Regions from separate parts of the Rhizobium sp. 10N414 genome, predicted to be linked through region 3. Evidence: predicted binding sites of a transcription regulator. Region 3 holds the regulator's gene; each other region holds the start of a gene.
What was found. Region 3 encodes HrcA, which represses chaperone genes, less so after heat shock. Its sites were predicted from a motif close to GTTAGCACTCNCNNNNNGNGAGTGCTAAC; they were not measured.

Region 1: the regulator HrcA is predicted to act here: its motif matches at 4,570-4,598, upstream of groES (co-chaperone GroES).
Region 2: the regulator HrcA is predicted to act here: its motif matches at 3,725-3,753, upstream of AC1DE4_RS28525 (co-chaperone GroES).

Annotation. Positions count from the first base shown of each region.
Region 1 covers NZ_JBFTIN010000009.1:130,487-137,966, forward strand. The annotation lists gene AC1DE4_RS11420 (DoxX family protein) at 1-365, opposite strand, end outside; gene AC1DE4_RS11425 (glutathione binding-like protein) at 579-1,289, shown strand; gene AC1DE4_RS11430 (hypothetical protein) at 1,352-1,798, opposite strand; gene groL (chaperonin GroEL) at 2,500-4,140, opposite strand; gene groES (co-chaperone GroES) at 4,215-4,511, opposite strand; gene chrA (chromate efflux transporter) at 4,857-6,266, shown strand; gene AC1DE4_RS11450 (TIGR01459 family HAD-type hydrolase) at 6,368-7,216, shown strand; gene AC1DE4_RS11455 (bifunctional riboflavin kinase/FAD synthetase) at 7,244-7,480, shown strand, end outside.
Region 2 covers NZ_JBFTIN010000053.1:4,707-12,186, forward strand. The annotation lists gene AC1DE4_RS28515 (Do family serine endopeptidase) at 30-1,370, opposite strand; gene groL (chaperonin GroEL) at 1,577-3,205, opposite strand; gene AC1DE4_RS28525 (co-chaperone GroES) at 3,260-3,574, opposite strand; gene AC1DE4_RS28530 (Hsp20/alpha crystallin family protein) at 3,765-4,310, shown strand; gene AC1DE4_RS28535 (NADH dehydrogenase ubiquinone Fe-S protein 4) at 4,376-4,642, shown strand; partial or broken gene AC1DE4_RS28540 (SPW repeat protein) at 4,773-4,916, opposite strand; gene AC1DE4_RS28545 (hypothetical protein) at 5,143-5,424, opposite strand; gene AC1DE4_RS28550 (DUF982 domain-containing protein) at 5,434-5,733, opposite strand; gene AC1DE4_RS28555 (Hsp20 family protein) at 5,803-6,279, opposite strand; partial or broken gene AC1DE4_RS28560 (protein usg) at 6,430-6,543, opposite strand; gene gatC (Asp-tRNA(Asn)/Glu-tRNA(Gln) amidotransferase subunit GatC) at 6,630-6,917, shown strand; partial or broken gene AC1DE4_RS28570 (transposase family protein) at 7,209-7,367, shown strand; partial or broken gene AC1DE4_RS28575 (IS3 family transposase) at 7,367-7,480, shown strand, end outside.
Region 3 covers NZ_JBFTIN010000001.1:292,139-299,618, forward strand. The annotation lists gene AC1DE4_RS01460 (nucleoside hydrolase) at 1-609, shown strand, start outside; gene grpE (nucleotide exchange factor GrpE) at 640-1,260, opposite strand; gene AC1DE4_RS01470 (GFA family protein) at 1,480-1,914, shown strand; gene hrcA (heat-inducible transcriptional repressor HrcA) at 1,920-3,008, opposite strand; gene rph (ribonuclease PH) at 3,184-3,903, shown strand; gene AC1DE4_RS01485 (VOC family protein) at 3,900-4,316, shown strand; gene rdgB (RdgB/HAM1 family non-canonical purine NTP pyrophosphatase) at 4,324-4,968, shown strand; gene hemW (radical SAM family heme chaperone HemW) at 5,003-6,178, shown strand; gene AC1DE4_RS01500 (DMT family transporter) at 6,175-7,092, opposite strand; gene gcvA (transcriptional regulator GcvA) at 7,307-7,480, shown strand, end outside.

The DNA.
Region 1 (7,480 bases), on a different contig from region 3:
CCGGCCAGCGTGAAGTTCTTCATGACCATGATCTGGTTCAGGGCGTTGATCCAGCCGAGAGCGGCAGCCGGGAAATCCGGAACGTTGACCGTCGGCAGGTGGAAGACGACAGCGGTGAAGATACAAAAGGCGGCGAGCAGCCAGCCGACGATCTTCGTCTGGTAGCCGACGAGAACCGCGAGGCCAGTTACAAATTCAAAGGCGCCTGCGAGATAGGTCAGGGCAGTCGACGCCGGAAGGCCAGCACCGGCGATCATGCCAGCGGTTCCAGCCGGATCGGTCAGCTTGCCGAAGCCGGCAAGGATGAACATGAACGACAAGAGGACGCGAGCGACAAGAATGACAATATTGTTGGTATTCGACATGAACGTTGTCTCCGTTGAATGGCGTTTGAGGTTGTTGTGCCCCGGCACGGTTGCAACCTCGGATGCCACTTTGTCGCCTTTTTTTGCTGTTGTGGAAAGATGGACGGAAAGGGACACTTCGTTCTCTATTATTGAACGACCGATCTTGGCGAAGTCGGCTTGCCATCGATGGTGCGCCTCTTTTATGGTCGGCCGCCCAAGATGGAGACCCCGATGGCAGATCTTTCCGCATTTCCGATCACGACGCGCTGGCCAGCAGCGAACCCGGATATCATCCAGCTTTACTCGTTGCCAACCCCGAACGGCGTGAAGATATCGATTGCGCTTGAAGAGCTTGGCTTGTCCTATGAACCGCATCTGATCTCGTTCAGCACGAACGACCAGAAGTCGCCGGAATTCGTATCGCTCAATCCCAATGGCCGCATCCCGGCAATCATCGATCCCAATGGCCCCGATGGAAAGCCGATCGGCATTTTCGAATCCGGTGCCATCCTGCTCTATTTGGCAGAGAAGACAGGCAAACTCATTCCATCAGATACAGCCGGGCGCTACGAGACGATCCAGTGGGTCTTCTTCCAGATGGCCGGTATCGGACCGATGTTCGGACAGTTCGGGCACTTCTACAAATTCGCGGCCGATAAGGTTGCCAACAACTCGTATCCGATGGAGCGCTACCGCGACGAATCAAAGCGGCTTCTGAGCGTACTGGAAGCACGCCTCCAGGGTCGCCAGTGGATCATGGGCGATCTCTACACGATCGCCGATATCGCCACCTTCCCGTGGCTCCGCGGTGCCGACATCTTCTACGGCGGGCGTGAGGTGTTGGATTATAAGAGCTTCCCGGCCGTGATGGACTGGCTAGAGCGCTGCATCGCCCGGCCGGCCTCGGAAAAGGGGTTGAATATCCCGGCACGGCCTGCGTAAATCTGAGGCAAATATGCAAAAAGCCGGTCCAAAAGGCCGGCTTTTTTCATGTGCGGGAGCGTCTATTGGCGCCTGGCAAACTCGCCGCCGGTATTCGTCTTGAAACGAGGGAAGATGAAAACACCGAGCATGCTGCCGTGATTAGCATCGTCGTGGCCGTTCGACTCGCCCATGCAGAACAACGGCTGACGGAAGCCATTCGACATCATGATGGTGGTCGAGAAACAGAAGGATGAGGAGAGCGTCGCAGCCTGCTCGAAGAGTTCCAGGATGTGATCGCGATCCTTCGGATCGTAGCAGCGTATGAGGCTCAGGAGGCCGCATACCCGCGCCGGGAGTCCGTGCAGCAGGGCGCTCCATTCCTTGAGGCGGATCACGCCGCTGGACAGGTCTCCGACCCAGGTTTCCGAAATGGAAAACTGCGCCAGCATTTCAGGATCATGATTGCTGATATCCAGTGAGCCCGGCATAAGCGGTGCCGCGGCGTTGGTTCTCGCGATTTTGAACAAATTTTTCCCCAGCTTAGGTGCGGCTTCCCCCGCCGCACGTCCGGCAAAAATGAGCAGGTTCATGTTGCACCGCGCATCATGCTCGGGCGACCGGGAAATGGGGTCTGGATTGCCGGTTCTTCTCACGGAACCGCTTCCAATTTCACGGGGGCGTTACTCAACTTCTAATATATTTTTCGGGAAGGGGTTGTCCCGAATCCTACGTCGCATTCTCGTGGTCAGGATCGATGCGCATCGTGACCCATCGGCTGATGACACGCGCCGAATGCGCGGGGATTTATAGGCACTTTCATGCAAACGGCAATCCGCTTTTTGCATAATGCCGATCGCTACTGTGAGTGGAAAAACAACCGTGAAAGTATGGGGGACGCGAAAAAGAGCAAAAAAATGCGCGGCTGCCGAAGTGCAACCGGTTTCAATGCTCTCGTGAGCTCTGAAATGTGCATAAAATTGCAGCGAACGGATAACACAGCTTTTGGAAGAAATAATGCAGGCGCACAAGCTCTGCGAAAGCTTCGCCGAATGCGAGGCGCATTCAGATATCCGGTTAAACGTTTCACCTGACGATTGAAAAAGCTCACCTGGCGAATCATGCGCCGGAACGAAAAAGGGCGGTCCGAAGACCGCCCTTCCTATTCCGGGAAAACCAGGAGATAGATCGGTGAAGCTTTATGGACGCTTCAGCGATAGGCTTTCGCCTATCACATCATGTCCATGCCGCCCATGCCGCCCATGCCGCCCGGCATGCCAGCCGGAGCGTCCTTCTTCGGCAGCTCGGCGATCATGGCTTCGGTGGTGATCAGCAGCGAAGCAACCGAAGCTGCGTCTTGCAGAGCCGTGCGAACAACCTTGACCGGGTCGACGATACCCATGGCGATCATGTCGCCGTATTCGCCGGTCTGGGCGTTGTAACCGAAGTTGTCCTGACCCTTCTCGAGGATCTTGCCAACAACGATCGATGCTTCGTCACCAGCGTTCTCGGCGATCTGACGGGCCGGAGCCTGCAGAGCGCGGCGAACGATGTTGATGCCAGCTTCCTGGTCGTCGTTCTCGCCCTTGACGGAGATCTTGGCGGAGGAACGCAGCAGGGCAACGCCGCCGCCCGGTACGATACCTTCCTGAACAGCAGCGCGCGTCGCGTTGAGCGCGTCGTCGATGCGGTCCTTCTTTTCCTTCACTTCGACTTCCGTCGAACCGCCGACGCGGATGACTGCAACGCCACCAGCGAGCTTAGCAAGACGCTCCTGCAGCTTTTCGCGGTCGTAGTCGGAGGTGGTTTCTTCGATCTGGGCCTTGATCTGGGCAACGCGGCCTTCGATGTCGGACTTGGCGCCCGAACCGTCGACGATCGTCGTGTTTTCCTTGGAGATCGAAACCTTCTTGGCGCGGCCGAGCATGTCGAGGGTAACCGACTCGAGCTTGATGCCGAGGTCTTCGGAGATGACAGTGCCGCCCGTGAGGATCGCGATGTCTTCGAGCATGGCCTTGCGGCGATCGCCGAAGCCAGGAGCCTTGACAGCAGCAATCTTCAGGCCGCCACGCAGCTTGTTGACGACGAGCGTAGCAAGAGCTTCGCCTTCGACGTCTTCAGCGATGATGAGGAGCGGCTTGCCGGTCTGAACGACAGCTTCGAGAACCGGGAGCATGGCCTGGAGGTTCGAGAGCTTCTTCTCGTGCAGGAGGATGAAGGCGTCTTCGAGATCAGCGATCATCTTTTCCGGGTTGGTGACGAAGTACGGGCTGAGGTAACCGCGGTCGAACTGCATGCCTTCGACGACTTCGAGTTCGGTTTCAGCGGTCTTGGCTTCTTCGACGGTGATAACGCCTTCGTTGCCGACCTTCTGCATTGCTTCAGCAATGTCGAGACCGATCTGCTTTTCGCCGTTTGCGGAGATCGTGCCGACCTGGGCAACTTCTTCCGAGGTGTTGATCTTCTTGGCCTTGGCCTGGAGATCCTTCACGACTTCAGCAACAGCGAGGTCAATGCCGCGCTTCAGGTCCATCGGGTTCATGCCGGCTGCAACAGCCTTGGCGCCTTCGCGAACGATCGCCTGAGCGAGAACCGTTGCGGTCGTCGTGCCGTCGCCGGCGATGTCGTTGGTCTTCGAAGCAACTTCGCGGACCATCTGGGCGCCCATGTTTTCGAACTTGTCTTCCAGTTCGATTTCCTTGGCGACCGAAACGCCGTCCTTGGTGATGCGCGGAGCGCCGAAGGACTTGTCGATGATGACGTTACGACCCTTCGGGCCGAGCGTTACCTTCACTGCGTCAGCGAGAATGTCGACGCCACGCAGCATCTTTTCGCGCGCGGTGCGGCCGAACTTGATTTCTTTAGCTGCCATGATTGAAACTCCTGAATTCGAGTTGTCCGGGCTTTGGGCCCGTAGCTAAAATCGGAAAGGGGAAAAACGGCTGATTAGCCGATGATGCCCATGATGTCGGCTTCCTTCATGATCAGAAGGTCTTCGCCGTTGATCTTGACTTCAGTGCCGGACCACTTGCCGAACAGAACGCGATCGCCAGCCTTGACGTCGAGAGCGACGACCTTGCCGGACTCGTCACGAGCGCCGGAACCGACGGCGACGATTTCGCCTTCCTGCGGCTTTTCCTTGGCGGTGTCCGGAATGATGATGCCGCCCTTGGTCTTTTCTTCGGACTCAACGCGACGGACAACGACGCGATCGTGAAGGGGGCGGAAATTGGTGCTTGCCATTGTCTAATCCCTCGATCAAATGACACTAGCAGGCCGAGAGCGGCCCGCACGGATGGGTGTTAGCACTCGTGCTTGGTGAGTGCTAGCGAGGCAGCATTTAGGAGTGGCCCAACGGGGAGTCAAGAACGGCCGCAATTTTTCTTCGCCGTCCTCACAAACAGCCATAACAGCAAATCCTTGTCGGAAGTGCGACAGGCTGCGTTCTCTCCGAGATTTCCGAACGTCCTGAAGCTGGAGAGCTTTTGTAGCCCCGGAACGTTTGCGGCACCCGCGGGGCGAGTGGCGTCAGGATTGCCGCGCATACACGCCGATGGTATCGAGCAGCTTGGGGCAGGGGCGGCAACCGTGAACAAAACGATCGCGGCGGACGAAATCATAGCGGTACCGACACTTGGGGAGGCGGCGCGTGTATGGGCGCGCATCGGCTGCTTGGGCTTCGGCGGGCCGGCCGGTCAGATCGCCCTGATGCACACGACGATTGTCGATGAGAAGCGCTGGATTTCCGAGGAGCGCTTCCTACACGGATTGAATTTCTGCATGCTGCTGCCTGGCCCGGAGGCTCAGCAACTGGCCACCTATATCGGCTGGCTGATGCACGGCGTGCGCGGCGGCCTCATTGCCGGCTTGTTGTTTGTATTGCCGGGCTTCCTCGTCATCCTGATGCTGTCGAGCCTCTACGCCGTCTTTCAGGAGGCCGCGTGGCTTCCCGCGCTTTTCTTCGGAGTAAAGGCTGCCGTTTTGGCAATCGTCATCGAGGCCTTGCTCCGGGTGGGGCGCCGAGCGCTGAGGGAGCGCTTTCATTATTATGTGGCCGGAGCGTCGTTCCTGGCTCTCTTCTTCCTGAACTTGCCGTTTCCTCTGGTTATCATCCTGGCCGGAGCAGCAGGCTTGTTATGGATGAAGTATTCCAAGCGTCGATTGGCAGCGCCGGTCTTGCCGCAAGCCTCTTCGCGCACGCATTTTCCCGAGGTTACGCATGTGATCGCAAGGCCTCTTGTGGTGCTCGTGTTCTGGATCCTTGTCTGGCAGTCGCCACTCTTTTTCATTCGCGGCCTCGATGTACCGACGGACCTGATCGCCGAAACCCTGAGCGGCGAAACCAATGTTTTCGGCGCGGTCTTCATCTTCTTCTCCAAGATGGCCGTCATCACCTTCGGAGGCGCGTACGCCGTCCTCTCCTATGTCGGCCAGGTCGCCGTCGGCCATTACGCCTGGCTTCAGCCGGCCGAGATACTCGATGGACTGGCACTTGCCGAGACGACGCCCGGGCCACTTGTTCTTGTTCTCTGTTTTGTCGGATTTCTCGCCGGCTATCGCAACCCGCTCGCCATGGCGCCGCTTGCCGGGGGCTTCCTTGGCGCCTTCCTCGCCGCCTGGGCGACCTTCGTGCCGAGCTTCATCTGGATCTTCGCCGGGGCTCCCTACATCGAGAAGCTGCGCAGCAACGAAAACCTCTCGTCGGCCCTTTCGGCGATCACCGCGGCGGTAGTCGGCGTCATCCTCAACCTTGCCCTTTGGTTCGGTCTGCACGTGCTCTTCGCCGAAGTTGGCCGTGCCGCACTCCTGTCCGGGAAAACCGGTCTGCCAATCGTCAGCGTCGCATGGCCGGAGTGGCGGACCCTCGATATCGCGGCGCTTGGGATCTTTGTAATGGCGTGCGTGATGCTCTTCCGATTCGAGAAGGGCCTCCTGACGATACTTGCTGTGTCGACTGCCGCAGGCCTGCTAATCAAAACGGGCGAGGCCCTTCTCTAATCGACGGGCACAGTTTTTTGCCGTTGCTCACTGCAAAATGCCTTGCCATCCCGGCATGCCTTTGCGATGTCACCTTGACTTAACGACAGCGGGAAATCGGAATGGCCAAGCGGATCGAGAACTTTGCAGAAATCACCAGCCACTACGACGCGGTGTTCTGCGATGTCTGGGGCGTCTTGCACAATGGAGTCGATCCCTTTCCCAAGGCGGCTGCGGCGCTGGAAGCAGCGCGCGGCGAGGGGCTAACCGTCGTTCTCATCACCAATTCGCCGCGCATCGCTCCGCAGGTCGTGACGCAGCTTCGCCAGATCGGCATCCAGGATGGCGCCTATGACCGCATCGTCACATCGGGCGACGTCACGCGGGGCCTGATCGCCGAGGGTCCGAAGAAGGTATTTCTGCTTGGACCGGATCGCGACGAGGCGATCATCGAGGGCCTTGGTGTCGAGCGCGTCGAGGCCAAGGATGCGGACTCGGTCGTCTGCACGGGCTTCTTCGACGACGAAACCGAGACCCCGGAAGACTACACCAAGTTGCTGAAGGCATTTCAGGCGCGTGGCGTGCCGATGATCTGTGCCAATCCCGATCTGGTTGTCGAGCGAGGCCACAAGATCATCCCCTGCGCCGGCGCGATGGCGGCGTATTACAATCAGCTCGGTGGCCAAACGCGCATTGCCGGCAAGCCGCACAAGCCGATCTACGAGGCCGTGCTATCTGCCGCCCGCGAAGCCCACGGGGACTTTCCGCTGAACCGTGTGCTTGCGATCGGAGACGGTATGCCGACCGATGTTCGCGGCGCTCTCGATTACGGGCTTGATCTCCTCTATATCAGCGGCGGCATCCACGCGACGGAATATACGCTGAATGGAGTGACCGACGAGGCGATCCTCACCGCCTATCTGGAGCGCGAAAGAGCGACGCCGATGTGGTGGATGCCCCGCCTCGCATAACGAGCCTCGCAAGAGAAAAGCCAGCCGATGACCGTTTTTCACCGCAACGAAACCCGCGAACCCCTGCCGGCCCATCTGCATGGCGGCGTGATTGCCATCGGCAACTTCGACGGTGTGCATCGGGGCCATCAGTCCGTGCTCAACCGGGCCTTGGAGATATCGAGGCAGCGGGGCATTCCGGCACTGGTCCTGACGTTTGAGCCACATCCCCGCACTGTCTTCCGCCCGGAGCAGCCGGTCTTTCGCTTGACGCCGGCGCCGCTC
Region 2 (7,480 bases), on a different contig from region 3:
GATGTTAACGTCATGCGTCGGGCAACCACCTACCGGATCACCAGCAAGTGTTTCGACCCGGCGCGAAACAGATCGAGCACTATCGTGCCACTGGCGTTCTTTAACGCTGTCTCGAGTTCCGCCACGGTCGCGATAGGCCGGCGATTGGCAGCAACGATCACATCGCCCATGCGCAGACCGGCTCGGGCCGCAGCACTTCCATCTTCAACGCTGGAAACAACCACGTTGCCGGCCGCATCCTGGAACTCAGCGCCCTCAAGGCGAGCGGGCATGGCTCCAGGCTTGGCAATTGCCTCGTCCGGCTCGATGCGCATTGACACCGTTTTGCGAACCCGATCGCGCAGAAATTCGATTTCGACTTCCGATCCGACCTGAGCCAGGCCGACACGATTGCGGAGATCTGCCGAGCCCGTGATTTTGCGATTGTTGACGGCGATGATGACATCGCCAGCTCGAAGGCCCGCCTGTGCCGCGGGCGAATCTTGCTCAACGCTGCCGACGACGGCGCCGCAGCTTTCCGCAATGCTCAGCGCCTCGGCCAGGTCGGGCGTCAGGTCCTGGACGGAGATGCCGATCCGGCCGCGCCGCACTTCGCCATGCTCGATCAGTTGCTCCATCACGGCCGACGCCATCGCGATCGGAACCGCAAAGCCGATGCCGACATTGCCGCCGGTGGGCGCGATGATTGCGGTGTTGACGCCGACCAGCATGCCGTCTGTTGTCACCAGTGCGCCTCCCGAGTTGCCGGGATTGATCGAAGCACCCGTCTGGATGAAATCCTCATAGCCCTCGAGATTGATGCCGCCACGGCCAAGGGCGCTGACGATGCCGGAGGTGACGGTCTGGCCAAGCCCGAACGGATTGCCGATCGCGACAACGGAGTCGCCGACCCGCAGCGCACCGGAATCGCCAAACGGAAGCGCCGTCAGCTTGTCAGCGTCGATCCTCAGCAACGCTATATCCGTTGCCTTGTCGGTGCCGACCAATTCGGCCGTGAAGCGGCGGCGGTCCTTCAGGGTTACCGCAATCTCGCCGGCGTCCGCGACGACATGGTGATTGGTGAGGATATAGCCTTTGTCGGCGTCAACGATGACGCCGGAGCCCGCGCTCAGCCGCTGCTCCTGCTCAGGCAGGTTGAAATAGCGGCGGAAGAAGGGATCGTTGTAAAGAGGATTGGTTTCGGCGGAAGCGCGAGACCTTACTGCAATGTTGACGACCGCCGGCGTGACCTTCTCCAAGACATCAGCGAGCGGGGGTTGCGTGCTTGCCGACATCGCCGACTGCGGCCGCGCCGCCGGTAACGGCGCAGGAACCAGGATGAGGACGAGTGCGGCGAATACGCCAACATATTTCGACGAACGCGTGGTCATTTTTGGCCCCGAATTCTTCAGATCCTCCTTCGGTGCAGGGGGCGGGCCCTCGGGGCCAGCCTCATCGGAGCCACGATTTTGGCTCCTGCCAAACCAGCACCAGTCCGATATCGAAACGCCGCGCCGATTCAGGCGCAATGCATCTCTTACTTCACAAGTCTACCCAAAGCCCGCGCCCCGTCGGGGGCGCGGGCTTATCATTGCAGTCAGAAGTCCATGCCACCTCCCGGCATCGGCGGGAGCGGTGCATCCTTCTTCGGCTTCTCGGCGACCATTGCCTCGGTGGTGATCAGCAGGCCGGCGACCGAGGCCGCGTCCTGCAGCGCGGTGCGAACGACCTTGACCGGGTCGATCACGCCCTGATCGTAAAGATCACCGAATTCGTTCGTTTGCGCGTTCCAGCCATAGCCAAATTCGGTCTTCTCGCGCAGCTTGCCGACAATGATCGAGCCTTCGGCACCCGCGTTCTCGGCGATCTGGCGCACCGGCGCCTCGATCGCGCGGCGAACCAGGTCGATGCCGTGCCTTTGATCGGCATTCTCGGTCTGAGCGTTGTCCAGTGCTTTGACGGCTCTCAGCAAAGCGACGCCTCCGCCGGGCAACACGCCCTCCTCGACGGCCGCCCGCGTGGCGTGCATGGCGTCGTCGACGCGGTCCTTGCGTTCCTTCACCTCAACCTCGGTTGAGCCGCCGACGCGGATGACGGCAACGCCGCCGGCAAGCTTGGCCAGCCGCTCCTGCAACTTCTCGCGATCGTAGTCCGACGTGGTTTCCTCGATCTGCGCCTTGATCTGCGCGACGCGGCCGTCAATCTCTGTCTTTGAGCCAGCGCCGTCGACGATCGTCGTGTTGTCTTTTTCGACGACAATCTTGTTGGCGCGGCCAAGCATATTGAGGGTCACGTTCTCGAGCTTGATACCGAGATCTTCAGAGATCGCGGTTCCGCCAGTGAGGATCGCTATGTCCTCCAGCATCGCTTTGCGGCGGTCGCCGAAGCCCGGCGCTTTGACGGCAGCCACCTTCAGGCCGCCGCGCAGCTTGTTGACAACAAGCGTCGCCAGCGCCTCGCCTTCGACATCCTCGGCGATAATCAGCAGCGGCTTGCCTGATTGAACGACCGCTTCGAGAACCGGCAGCAATGTCTGCAGGTTCGAGAGCTTCTTTTCGTGGATCAGGATGTAGGGTTCCTCGAACTCAACCCGCATCTTCTCGGGGTTGGTGACGAAATACGGCGAGAGATAACCGCGATCGAATTGCATGCCTTCGACGACTTCCAGCTCCGTCACCGCGGTCTTGGCTTCCTCGACGGTGATCACTCCTTCGTTGCCGACCTTTTCCATCGCTTCTGCGAGGAAGCGGCCAATCTCGGTGTCGCCATTGGCCGAGATGGTGCCAACCTGGGCGATCTCGTCGTTCCTGGTGACTTTACGGGCGTTCCGCCGCAGTTCCTCGACCACAGCTTCGACTGCTTTGTCGATACCGCGCTTGAGGTCCATCGGGTTCATGCCCGACGCCACAGCCTTCGCACCTTCCTTGACGATCGCCTGAGCGAGAACAGTCGCGGTGGTGGTACCGTCACCAGCGATGTCACTGGTCTTCGAGGCAACCTCCCGCACCATCTGTGCGCCCATATTCTCGAACTTGTCCTCAAGCTCGATCTCCTTGGCGACGGTGACGCCGTCCTTGGTGATGCGGGGCGCGCCGTATGACTTGTCGATGACGACGTTACGGCCCTTTGGACCGAGCGTAACCTTGACAGCATTGGCGAGGATGTCGACGCCGCGCAGCATCTTTTCGCGGGCGTCGGAATGGAATTTCACTTCCTTGGCAGCCATTTTTCTACTCCTTCCTGAGGCAGCATTGCTCGTCAGCAGCGGGCGGGATCGGCACTAGGCTGCGTTTCTCGCTGCGGCGTCGACCTCGATCACGCCCATCACGTCCGATTCCTTCATGATCAGGAGATCTTCGCCACTGAGCTTGATCTCGGTGCCCGACCATTTGCCGAACAGAATGCGATCACCCACTTTCACATCGAGCGGACGCAACTGCCCGCTGTCGTCGCGCGCACCTGGGCCGGCCGCAACGACCTCACCTTCCTGTGGCTTTTCCTTTGCCGTGTCTGGAATGATGATGCCGCCGGCCGTTTTCTCCTCGGCCTCGATGCGGCGCACCAGGATTCGGTCATGCAAGGGACGGAACGTCATGTCGCTCTCCTCATGGACAAACAGATTTTTCAACAGGTCCTCCGCGCCGCATTCGGAGCGAAACCGACGCGGGGCGCCGATCCTTTCGGCATCGCGCGCAAATCGATCTGGTTTCTGATATTTGGAGTTTCAAGAGGGGACCGGAAATTTTTTAGCACTCTAGCCTATCGAGTGCTACCGGCATGAATTGATGGGTCTATTTCACGTCGCTGGTGGTTGGAGGGTGTGGCTGCCTCTTGACGCAAGGCATCATGATCCCCACCTCATTCTCATCGACGCCCAAGTGGGTCGACACCAGTCCGGGAGCCCCAAGCTTCTTAGCGCTCCCTCGTACCTATGTTTCGACGAAGTCTTCCGCGGCCTCGGCCCGCCATCGTTGCTCGGTGGCACGTCGCCCTTCAATGGTTCGTGGCCGCACGTGGAAATCGAGGAGAATGACAACGAAATCCGCCTGATCGCGGAGGTACCAGGCGTCGATCCAGACAACATCGAGGTGCTGCTGGAAGATGGCGTGCTTACGCTTCGCGGCGAGAACAAATCGGAGACTGAGGACAAGGATCGCCGGTTCAGCGAGCGCTACTACGGGCGCTTCGAACGGCGGCTGGCCCTTGGTCGCCAAGTCGATGAGGACAAGGTCGCCGCAACGTTCAAGAACGGTCTGCTCACCTTGACGCTGCCGAAGACCGAAAAGGCGCGAGCCAACGTCAAGCGGATCACGATCGACAGCACCAAATAATACCGACCGCCGCAAGCCAGCCGGGTGCTAACGTGCCCGGCTGGTTATTCGCGTGGCAAAAACCGATGACGTGGTTGACGGAACCCCTTGCACGCATTTTTCGCCCGTCACGCTCTGTGATGACTTCGGCGCGCGTCTCGGGGCGACCTTGGCTGCTGGTATTCGAACGGCAAGCCCCACCCGTCATCGACTATCTGATGGGCTACACTGGCGGGAGTGACACGCTGACTCAGGTTGAACTGCATTTCCCAACCCGCGATGCCGCCATTGCCTACGCAAAGCGACAGAAACTGAATTGCACCGTCGTAGACGACAGGGGCCGCCGTCCCTAGTTTTCGTTGATATCGCCGGCAAGCTCTACCATTCAATCCCCGTTGCTGCGCGATCGGCGCATCGATCGGCATCGCCAATTTTCGGAAGAGCCCGCCGCTGAAGCGGCGGGCCGTGCTCTCCTTTTCTCGATCATACATGTGCATGCGAGTTCCACCGATAGTCCCAGAGTGCCCAGGCTGACACGGCGGTGACGAGCACGCCGAGGACCACATGGGTCCACATCGCGTTCATGTTCGCCGCGAATTGAAGCAGCCAGGGCGAGACCATCAGCCAGGAGAAGGTGCGGCTCAACCGCACCACAGCCTACCGCTCCTCCAGGCCTAAAAGCGGCCGCCGGAACAATAATGAAAAGCGAAAGCTGGCACCGTGCCGTCTGAAGAAGGCATTCTCTCGATGTGAACTGAATTCCCAGTCCGTATATCTTTGACGGGCCGCCTCATATGAGAACCGCCCGTCGGAAAGCTGGCAAGTCTTTGAAGCAGGCGCCCAGATAACTCCGTCAGATATCGTACCGCGAATCGAGCTCTCGCAGGGCAGACCGAACCTCATCGATTGAAACCGGCTCAGGCGTTCCTGGCATATGACGGAGAGCTGGCTTCGAATCTATCGCGTAAAAGTCCGAAGCCCACGCGGCGAGAATGGCCCGTTTATCATCGACAGAAAGTGCAGGAGCCTTCACCACATCCATTGGACGTCGAAACGGCGACCAGTGAGATGCTAGAACTTCCGGTCCGATGTTCACGGCAGTTGCGGCAATCTGCTTAAACATATCGTCCATCATCGGTTCACCTCAGCTTACGTGTGGATCCCGACTCCACCTCGGATAAGTCGCCGTTACCGGGTCAGTTTCCGGCGCCAGCAGATCGTGTTTTTCCGCAAAGGCGGCAAACAACCCACGTGCGGTCTCAGCTTCGATCTCGCCGCGCAAGGCGGCGCGGCACGCCTTGCGCGCAACCGAATGCGGACCATCCCTGAGTGATATCGGCCACTCGACCAGATGGCGGTAAGCGTCCATCACGCTTCTCACGTCCGTCGGAAATCCAAGGCCGACGAGAATACGCACAGGGTTCTCGAACATATCGGGTTTCATAACTCTCTCCTTTCCAACCCGCGATGTTGCAGCACGCCACTACAGCGTCGCCCTCCGGTGGAAACTTGCTCAAGCGGCGCTCTGGGCTTCGATCTGCGGCGCGGCGTCCGGCCGTCCGAGAGCGGAACCGCTTTGAATGCTGACCTTGCGCGGTTTCAATGCCTCCGGAATCTCCCGGACGAGATCGATGGTCAGCAGACCATTGTTCAATCCCGCTCCACTCACCCTGACATGGTCGGCAAGCTCGAAACGATGTTCGAACGGGCGGCCGGCGATGCCTCGGTGCAGGTAGGCTTCGGACGGAGAATCCTGCTTCTTGCCAATAACGGTGAGAAGATTGGTCTGGAACGTTATGTCGAGGTCGCCTTCGGCGAAGCCGGCTACCGCAATCGAGATGCGGTAGCTGTCGTCACCCGTCTTGACAATGTCATAGGGCGGCCAATCGCTGGTCGAACGGTCGCGCTGGGCGTTTTCCAGAAGGTTGAAGAGCCGGTCGAAGCCAACGCTCGATCGAAAGAGAGGTGTGTAGTCGTAAGATGTTGCCATAGCCATATCCTCCTAAAAGCAACATGGGTATGGAGCGCCGAAAGACGGCGCTTCCAGCATTGCCAGCCCTGTTGTCAGCGGCTGGCGGCAAATGATCTGGTATCTGAGAAATCCGGCTTCAAGTGCTGCCTTGGAGAATTTTCGCAAATCTCAGTGCAGCTTGAACTCACCTTCAATACGGCGCCATTCGTTCGGCTGGATCAGGCACCGATGCGTATAGCGAACGGAATGCAGCGGGCCGTCGAGATTGACTTGCCAGATTTCTGGTAGGCAGTCAGTGTTAGCGGCAGAAGGCTCAGATCGGCAAAATCTTGCGCAAGCGACGGAAGCCATCAAATCGGACGCAGCCTATGTCGATAGATATCGCGACCATTAGACGTATTGCCCGCCTTGCCCGTCTCGCACTCAGCGAAGACGAGGCTGAAAAAATGTGTGGCGAGCTGAACGAAATTCTGACCTTCATCGAGCAACTTTTGGAGGTTGATGTCGAAGGCATCCCTCCGATGACCTCGGTTGTGCCAACAACCATGAAAATGCGCCAGGACGTCGTGACCGAAGGCAATCATGCCGAAGAGATCGTGGCGAATGCACCTCTCAGTGAGCGCAACTTCTTCCTGGTCCCCAAGATTCTCGAGTAAGCACAGACAGCCTCGGGCCTTGGAGCATTTCACGGCCGGCGATCGCCAAACGATGCGCCCCTTTGCGTGGCGCGTGTTAGCGGCTTGAGATTTCCGGCCCACATCCGATGCTTCGAAAGCTTGCCGATCTCGTTTGTGATCGAATGATGTGTCATGGCGAAGGTCCTGTCGTTTTGCGCTTAATCAGGTTCTTCCTCAATTTGTGTGGTTCACTCACCGTTAGACATGATGCCGCTATGGGCGGGGATGCAAACGAAAACGAAATGATCGCCCGGCCCAGGGGCAAAAGTCCTGGGTGTCGCGCCCACTGCTGATGACAGTTGGGTTGTTTCTGCTGCCGGTCCAGGGTTCGGCATTTGCCCTGATTGCGGCCGGCGGACTCGAAATCGGCATGGCTGGTCCAACCGGAGCCTTCAGGATCTGCCGGTCCAAGGAAAGGCAGTAACGGTTACCGTGCACGCCATGCACAAGGAGGGTCTGTCCTGTTCGGAGAAGGCGAAATTCTCAAGGAAGCGCTCGAGATTGCCACCGGCCCCAAAAAAACATCTGTTGCGCTCGCTGTC
Region 3 (7,480 bases):
GAGACGCTGCGCAGCGAGCCGGAAGGCGCAGTGACGCTCTGCACGCTGGGGCCGCTGACCAATATTGGCCTGGCCTTCCAGCAGGCGCCCGACATCATCCCGCGCGTCCATGAACTGGTCATGATGGGCGGCGGCTTCTTCGAGGGTGGCAACATTACGCCGGCCGCCGAATTCAACATCTACGTGGATCCCGAGGCAGCCGACATCGTCTTCCGCTCCGGCGTTCCGATCGTGATGATGCCGCTCGACGTCACGCACAAGCTTCTGACACGCAAGGACCGCGTCAAGCGCATGGCTGATCTCGGCACACGCCCGGCCATCGCCATGGTCGAGATGCTGGAATTCTTCGAACGCTTCGATGTCGAGAAATACGGCTCGGACGGCGGCCCGCTGCACGACCCGACGGTTATCGCCTATCTGCTGAAGCCGGAGCTTTTCAAGGGGCGGACCTGCAATGTCGAGATCGAGGTGAAGTCGGAACTGACTGCCGGAATGACCGTCGTCGACTGGTGGCACGTGACCCACCGCAAGCACAATGCGCAGGTCATGCGCGATGTCGATGCGGACGGATTTTTCGATCTGCTGATCGAGCGTTTCGCCCGCATCTGATTTCGGATTGTTTGACGGGCGCCTGAGGGATCAGGCGTCCTTCTGGTCGAAAACCGAATTGGTTTCGGGTTCGACCAGCTTCGGTCCGCCCTTGGCGACGCCGACCATGGCCGGGCGCAGAACACGCTCGCCAATCGTGTAGCCAGCCTGAACGACCTGAACAACGGTGTTGTTCGGCACCTCAGGGTTCGGTACTTCGAACATGGCCTGGTGGAAATTCGGATCGAACTTCTGGCCAACCGGCTCCAGCTTTCGGACACCGTGGCGCTCGAGCGCCGCCAACATCGAGCGTTCCGTCATCTCGACACCCTCGATCAGCGTTGTCAGGCCGGTATCAGCGGCAGCCCTTGCTTCCTCCGGAATCGCATCGATGGCGCGACGCAGGTTGTCCGAAACGGCCAACATGTCGCGGGCGAAGCCAGCAGCCGAATAGGTCTTGGCGTCCTTGATTTCCCGCTCGGTGCGGCGGCGCAGGTTATCCATCTCGGCAGCAAGCCGCAGATAGCGGTCGCGCAGCTCTGCGTTCTCGCCCTTCAGAAGTTCCAGCGGATCGGGCTGTGCGGTGGCTTCGTTCTCGACGTTTGCGGCGGCGTCCGCTGCGGCTTCGGCCGCGGCTGCGTCAGGTCCGTTCTTCGTCGTTTCGTCAGTCATGACGTTCTCCGGTGATTGGTGTCTTTTAGGATGTGCCCGATATCGAGCTTTGACGGGCAAAAATCAAGTCTGCGTGACTGAAAAGCGCGCGATGCGGGGCAACTCATGCCGGGTTGAGCGAGAGGGCCAGCTTGACTTGCTCGCGCTAAAGTTCTTTTATTTTAGAGCTACCTAAACCTTTCTTGCTTCGGCCTAATCCTGGGTCAGGGAGCTGCTACCATGAGCGATCAGAAAAGCTATTCCGGGCGCTGCTTCTGCGGCGCCGTGGAGATTGTTGCTACCGGCGAACCGGTGGCGATGGGATACTGCCACTGTGCTTCCTGCCGGCATTGGTCCGCAGGGCCGGTCAATGCCTTCACGCTCTGGCAGCCGCAGGCTGTCCGGGTCACTAAAGGCGGAGAGCATGTCGAGGGCTATCAGAAGTCCGATACCAGCGTGCGGAAGTTCTGCGAGCTGTGCGGTGGGCATCTCTACACCGAGCACCCGACCTGGGGCGTCACCGACGTCTACGCGGCACTTCTGCCGGATCTCGACTACACCCCGGCGCTGCACGTGAACTATCAGGAGAGCGTGCTGCGCATTCGTGACGGCCTGCCCAAATATAAAGACATGCCCGCGGAGATGGGCGGCTCGGGCGACACGTTGCCTGAGTAGCCGCGCTACTTCGCGCCGCGTGACAGTCGGGTCATAAGCTGAGCGGTATAATCGACCATCGGGACGATGCGCGAGTAGTTGAGACGCGTCGGCCCGATCACTCCCACGGCACCGACAATGCGGTCGTCATCGTCACGATAAGGCGCAACGATCAACGACGAGCCGGAGAGCGAGAAGAGCTTGTTCTCCGAGCCGATGAAAATGCGCACACCTGGCCCGCTTTCGGCCAGATTGAGGAGTTCCAGCAAGCTGTCTTTTTTCTCGAGGTCGTCGAACAGCATGCGCAGGCGGTCGAGATCGTCGGCACCGGCGAGACCGGCGAGCAAATTGGCGCGGCCGCGAATGATGAGCTGAGCCGGTTTGCCTTCGTCCGCGCTGCCGGACCACACAGCGATGCCGCGCTCGACGAGATCCTGCGACAGCGTGTCGAGTTCGCGGCGGACATCGTCCTTCAGTCGGCTCAGCTGATTGCGCAGTTCCGGCAGCGTCTGGCCGGTCATATGCGCGTTGAGGAAGTTTGCGGCCTCGGTCAATTGCGATGATGTGACGCCTGCCGGAAGCTCGATGATGCGGTTTTCCACCTGGTCGTGATCGCCAACGAGCACCGCAAGCGCCTTGGTCGGCTCGAGGCGAATGAACTCGACATGCTTGAGCACAGGATCGCTTTTCGAGGTGATGACAAGTCCGGCGCCGCGCGAAATGCCCGAGAGCATTCGGCTCGCCTCGTTCATCATCAATTCCATCGGATTGTCGCGGCTTTCGGCGCGCACCTGCCGATCGATGTTGGCACGATCCTCGGCCGAGAGATCGCCCACCTGCATGAAGGCGTCGACGAAGAAGCGCAGGCCGATCTGCGTCGGCAGACGCCCGGAACTGACATGCGGTGAATAGATGAGGCCGAGTTCTTCCAGATCGCTCATCACATTGCGTACGGACGCCGGCGACAGCGACATCGGCAGGATTCGCGAAAGGTTGCGGGAACCGAGCGGTTCGCCCGTTTCCAGATAGCCCTCCACGATGCGGCGAAAGATTTCCTTGGAGCGTTCATCCAGCGCAGCCACTGCCTCTGAAACCGACGTCGATCTGAACTCCATGAAACCTTGCGTACCCGTGCTGACGATGATCCGACAAAATATAGCCAATCTCTCCGCAGCGGCAAAAGGGAAATTGCAAATGGACGCTGCCAATCGTAGAAGCTCTCAACACCATAGCACGCATGATCTACCCGAAGCCTGCTCACGCCTTCGGCACGATAATTAGGAGAATAGTATGCGGCCCTCAGGCAGAAAAACCGACCAGATGCGCAAGGTCTCTTTCGAGCGCAATTTCTCCAAGCACGCGGAAGGCTCCTGTCTGGTGAAGTTCGGCGATACGCATGTGTTGTGCACGGCGAGCGTCGAGGAAAAGCCGCCGGCATGGCTGCGCAACACCGGCAAGGGCTGGGTTACCGCCGAATACGGCATGCTGCCGCGCGCCACCGGCGATCGCATGAAGCGCGAAGCTGCGGCCGGCAAGCAGGGCGGTCGCACCCAGGAGATCCAGCGCCTGATCGGCCGCTCGCTGCGCGCCGTCGTCGACCTCAAGGAGCTCGGCGAGCGCCAGATCACCCTCGATTGCGACGTCATCCAGGCGGACGGCGGAACGCGCACCGCCTCGATCACGGGCGCCTGGATTGCGCTCTACGACTGCCTGAAATGGATGGAGAGCCGCAACATGCTCAAGGTCGAGCGCGTGCTCAAGGACCATGTCGCGGCCATTTCCTGTGGCATCTTCGCAAACCAGTCGGTCCTTGACCTCGACTATCTCGAAGACTCCTCGGCCGAGACCGACGCGAACTTCGTGATGACCGGCACTGGCGGTATCGTCGAAATTCAGGGCACCGCCGAAGGCACGCCCTTTACCGACGAGGAGTTCGCTTCGCTGATGACGCTCGCCAAGGGGGGCATTGCCGAACTCGTGGCGATGCAAAAGCAGGCGATCGCCGGATGAACGACGTGCTGGAAGGCATGCTGGAGACGGCGCTCTATGCTGAGGATCTCGACAAGGTCGAAGCCTTCTATGAAGGCGTTCTCGGTCTTTCGAAGATCTCGCGGAGCGGCAACCGGCATGTCTTCTTTCGCTGCGGCCCCGGCGTGCTGCTGATTTTCAATCCGAAAGAAACGATCAAGCCGCCCTCACCGACCGCGCTGCAGGTGCCGCCTCATGGCACAAGCGGTGCGGGACACGCCTGTTTCCGCGTCTCGGGCGAAAATCTCGATGCGATTGCCACCCGGTTGATGTCCGAGGGTGTCGCCATCGAATCCGAAGTCACCTGGCCGCAGGGCGGCCGATCGATCTATTTCCGCGATCCAGCGGGCAACAGCCTTGAATGCGCTGAAGCCCGTATCTGGGGCCTCGAATAGGACAATCATGCGCAAGCTCGAAACCAAGACCATTGTCGTTGCCAGCCACAATGCCGGCAAGATCCGGGAAATCCAGGACCTGATCGGCCCCTTCGGCTTCACCGCGAAGTCGGCGGCTGAATTGAACTTCGTGGAGCCTGACGAAACCGGCACCACCTTCGAGGAAAACGCAAAGATCAAGGCGCTCGCTTCTGCGGAAGCCGCTGGACTTCCGGCGCTGTCGGATGATTCCGGCCTCGCCATCGATGCGCTCGGCGGCGATCCTGGCGTCTATACCGCCAACTGGGCCGAGAAGCCCGACGGGACCCGCGACTTCGCGATGGCGATGGAGAAAGTCGAGGCGGCGCTGGACAAGGCCGGCGCTTCAAAGCCGGAACAGCGTACCGCCCGCTTCGTAAGCGTGCTCTGCCTTGCCTGGCCGGACGGCCATACGGAGCTCTTCCGCGGTGAAGTCGAGGGCGCTGTCGTCTGGCCGCCGCGCGGCAGCCAAGGCTTCGGCTACGATCCGGTCTTTCAACCCGAGGGCTATGACACTACCTTTGGAGAGATGAGCGGGGAAGAAAAACACGGCTGGAAGCCGGGCGACGCAGAGGCCCTGTCGCACCGCGCCCGCGCCTTCAAGATTTTCGTCGAAACCTGCCTGGAAGCCTAAGGGCAACGTGGACACTTTGGAACAGCCTGACCTGATGCGCTATGCCGCTCTTCTGCCCGATACCGGCGAACCCGGCTTCGGCGTCTACGTGCATTGGCCGTTCTGCGCTGCCAAGTGCCCCTATTGCGATTTCAACAGCCATGTCCGCCACCAGCCGGTCGATCAGGAGCGCTTCACTGCGGCCTTCCTGAAGGAAATGGCAACGGTGCGCCAATTGAGCGGGCCGAAGACGGTGACGAGCGTCTTCCTCGGCGGCGGCACGCCCTCTCTGATGAACCCTTCGACGGTTTCGGCCATTCTCAATGGTATTGCCAAGCATTGGCATATGCCAGACGGTATCGAGATCACCATGGAGGCGAACCCCTCCAGTGTCGAGGCGGAGCGTTTCCGGGGCTATCGCGCCGCCGGGGTCAACCGCGTCTCGCTTGGCGTCCAAGCCTTGAATGACCGCGACCTGAAGTTTCTCGGACGGCTGCACGACGTTGCCGACGCGCTGAAGGCGATCAAGCTGGCACGCGACATCTTTCCGCGCATGTCCTTCGACCTGATCTATGCTCGCCCGAACCAGACTGTCGAGGAATGGGAGCGCGAGCTGAAGGAGGCGATCTCCTACGCGGTCGATCACCTCTCGCTCTACCAGCTGACGATCGAGGAAGGCACGCCCTTCTACGGCCTTCACAAGGCGGGCAAGCTTGTCGTTCCGGACGGCGATCAATCGGCATTGCTCTACGAAGCGACGCAGGAGATCACGGCTCGCGAAGGAATGCCGGCCTACGAGGTGTCCAACCACGCGCGCCCCGGCGCGGAGAGCCGCCACAACCTCACCTATTGGCGTTACGGCGACTATGCCGGTATCGGCCCCGGCGCCCACGGGCGGCTGACGCGCGGCGCGATGAAGATCGCGACGGCGACCGAGCGGAAGCCGGAAAGTTGGCTCGATCTCGTCGAGCGCGACGGCCACGGCATCCTCGATCAGGAACAACTCGGCTACGAGGAGCAGGCGGACGAACTGCTGTTGATGGGACTACGCCTGAAGGAAGGTGTCGATCTCGCCCGCTGGCAACAGCTTTCAGGCCGCGATCTCGACCCAAAGCGTGAAGAATTCCTGCTGGAACACGGCTTCGTCGAGCGGATCGGCAATTCCCGGCTTCGCTGCACGCCGTCGGGTATGCTGATCCTCGATTCCGTCGTAGCCGACCTCGCCTGCTAGGCCGGCCGCTTTCGTCCCAGGGAAAACAACCGCCCGTCGATCGCCGCAAGGCCGATCGCGATCATCGCCATGCCGATCAGATGCTTGGCTTGCAGTTGCTCGCCGAGAATAGCTGCGCCGAGCAGGATGGCGCTGACCGGGATCAGGAAGGTCACGAGCATGAGGTTTGTCGCCCCTGCCGTTGCCAGGATGCGGAAGAACAACACATAGGCGATCGCCGTCGACAGCAAGGCCAGGCCCAGCAAGGCCATCCAGGTCTCGAGTGACGGGGCGGCCAAAGTCCAAGGTTGATCCACGACGAGCGCGATCGGCAGCATCAGGATGGTCGAAGCGGTAACCTGTCCGGCGGCGGGAATGAGCGGCGCCATGCCCATCTGGCGGAAGCGTCGGCCGAAAATCCCGGCGAAGGAGTAGGAGAGCGCAGCACCGAGCACGGCAAGCTGCGCCAGCACGTTCGAGCCGAGATCACGCAACACGTCGAAGCCAATCATGTAGGCAACACCAGCAAAGCCAACGAGGACGCCGAGCAGGCGGTTGCCGGTCATCTTTTCGTCCGCTGTCAGGAAATGCGCGACGACGACACCGAAGAGCGGCGTCGTGGCATTCAGGATCGAGGCAAGGCCGCTTGCGATGTGCGTCTGGCCCCAGACGATGAGGCAGAAGGGGATCATGTTGTTCATGATGCCCATGCCGAAGAACGCAGCCCAGGACCCAGCGTCGCGCGGCATCGCATGGCCGGTGGCTCGGACGATAAGGTTCAGCGCAAGTGCGGCAATCAGGACCCGGCCCGCGACGATCGTGAACGGCGGCAGGGTCTTCACCAGAATACCGTTGAAGAGGAAGGAGCCGCCCCATAACAGGGACAACACCAGCAGCATTCCCCACTCGGCAAGGCCCATTTGTTTCTGCTGCATTATCTTCTCCCTAGTCAGCCTGACCGGAATACATCCAGCCGCTGGCTGCCACCACCCGATTGTTGCGCGTCTCGAACGCGGCCATTCTCGATTAATTCTCGCTCATCGCGCAGCTTAAATCAGCTTTTTCGACAGCTTTCATGCTGATATTATTGCGATGCCTGGCAGGAGACAAACGAGTCTTTCTCGATCCATGATATAGCTGAGCTAAACCATGAGCGACTATCTTCCCTCTCTTTCAGCACTTAGGGCCTTCGAAGCCGCCGCGCGACACCTCAGCATGACGCTTGCGGCAAAAGAGCTCAACGTCACGCCGGGCGCCGTCAGCCTGCAGATCCGTGACCTGGAAGCATCGCTTGGCGTCAAGCTCTTCGAGCGCAAGACGCGC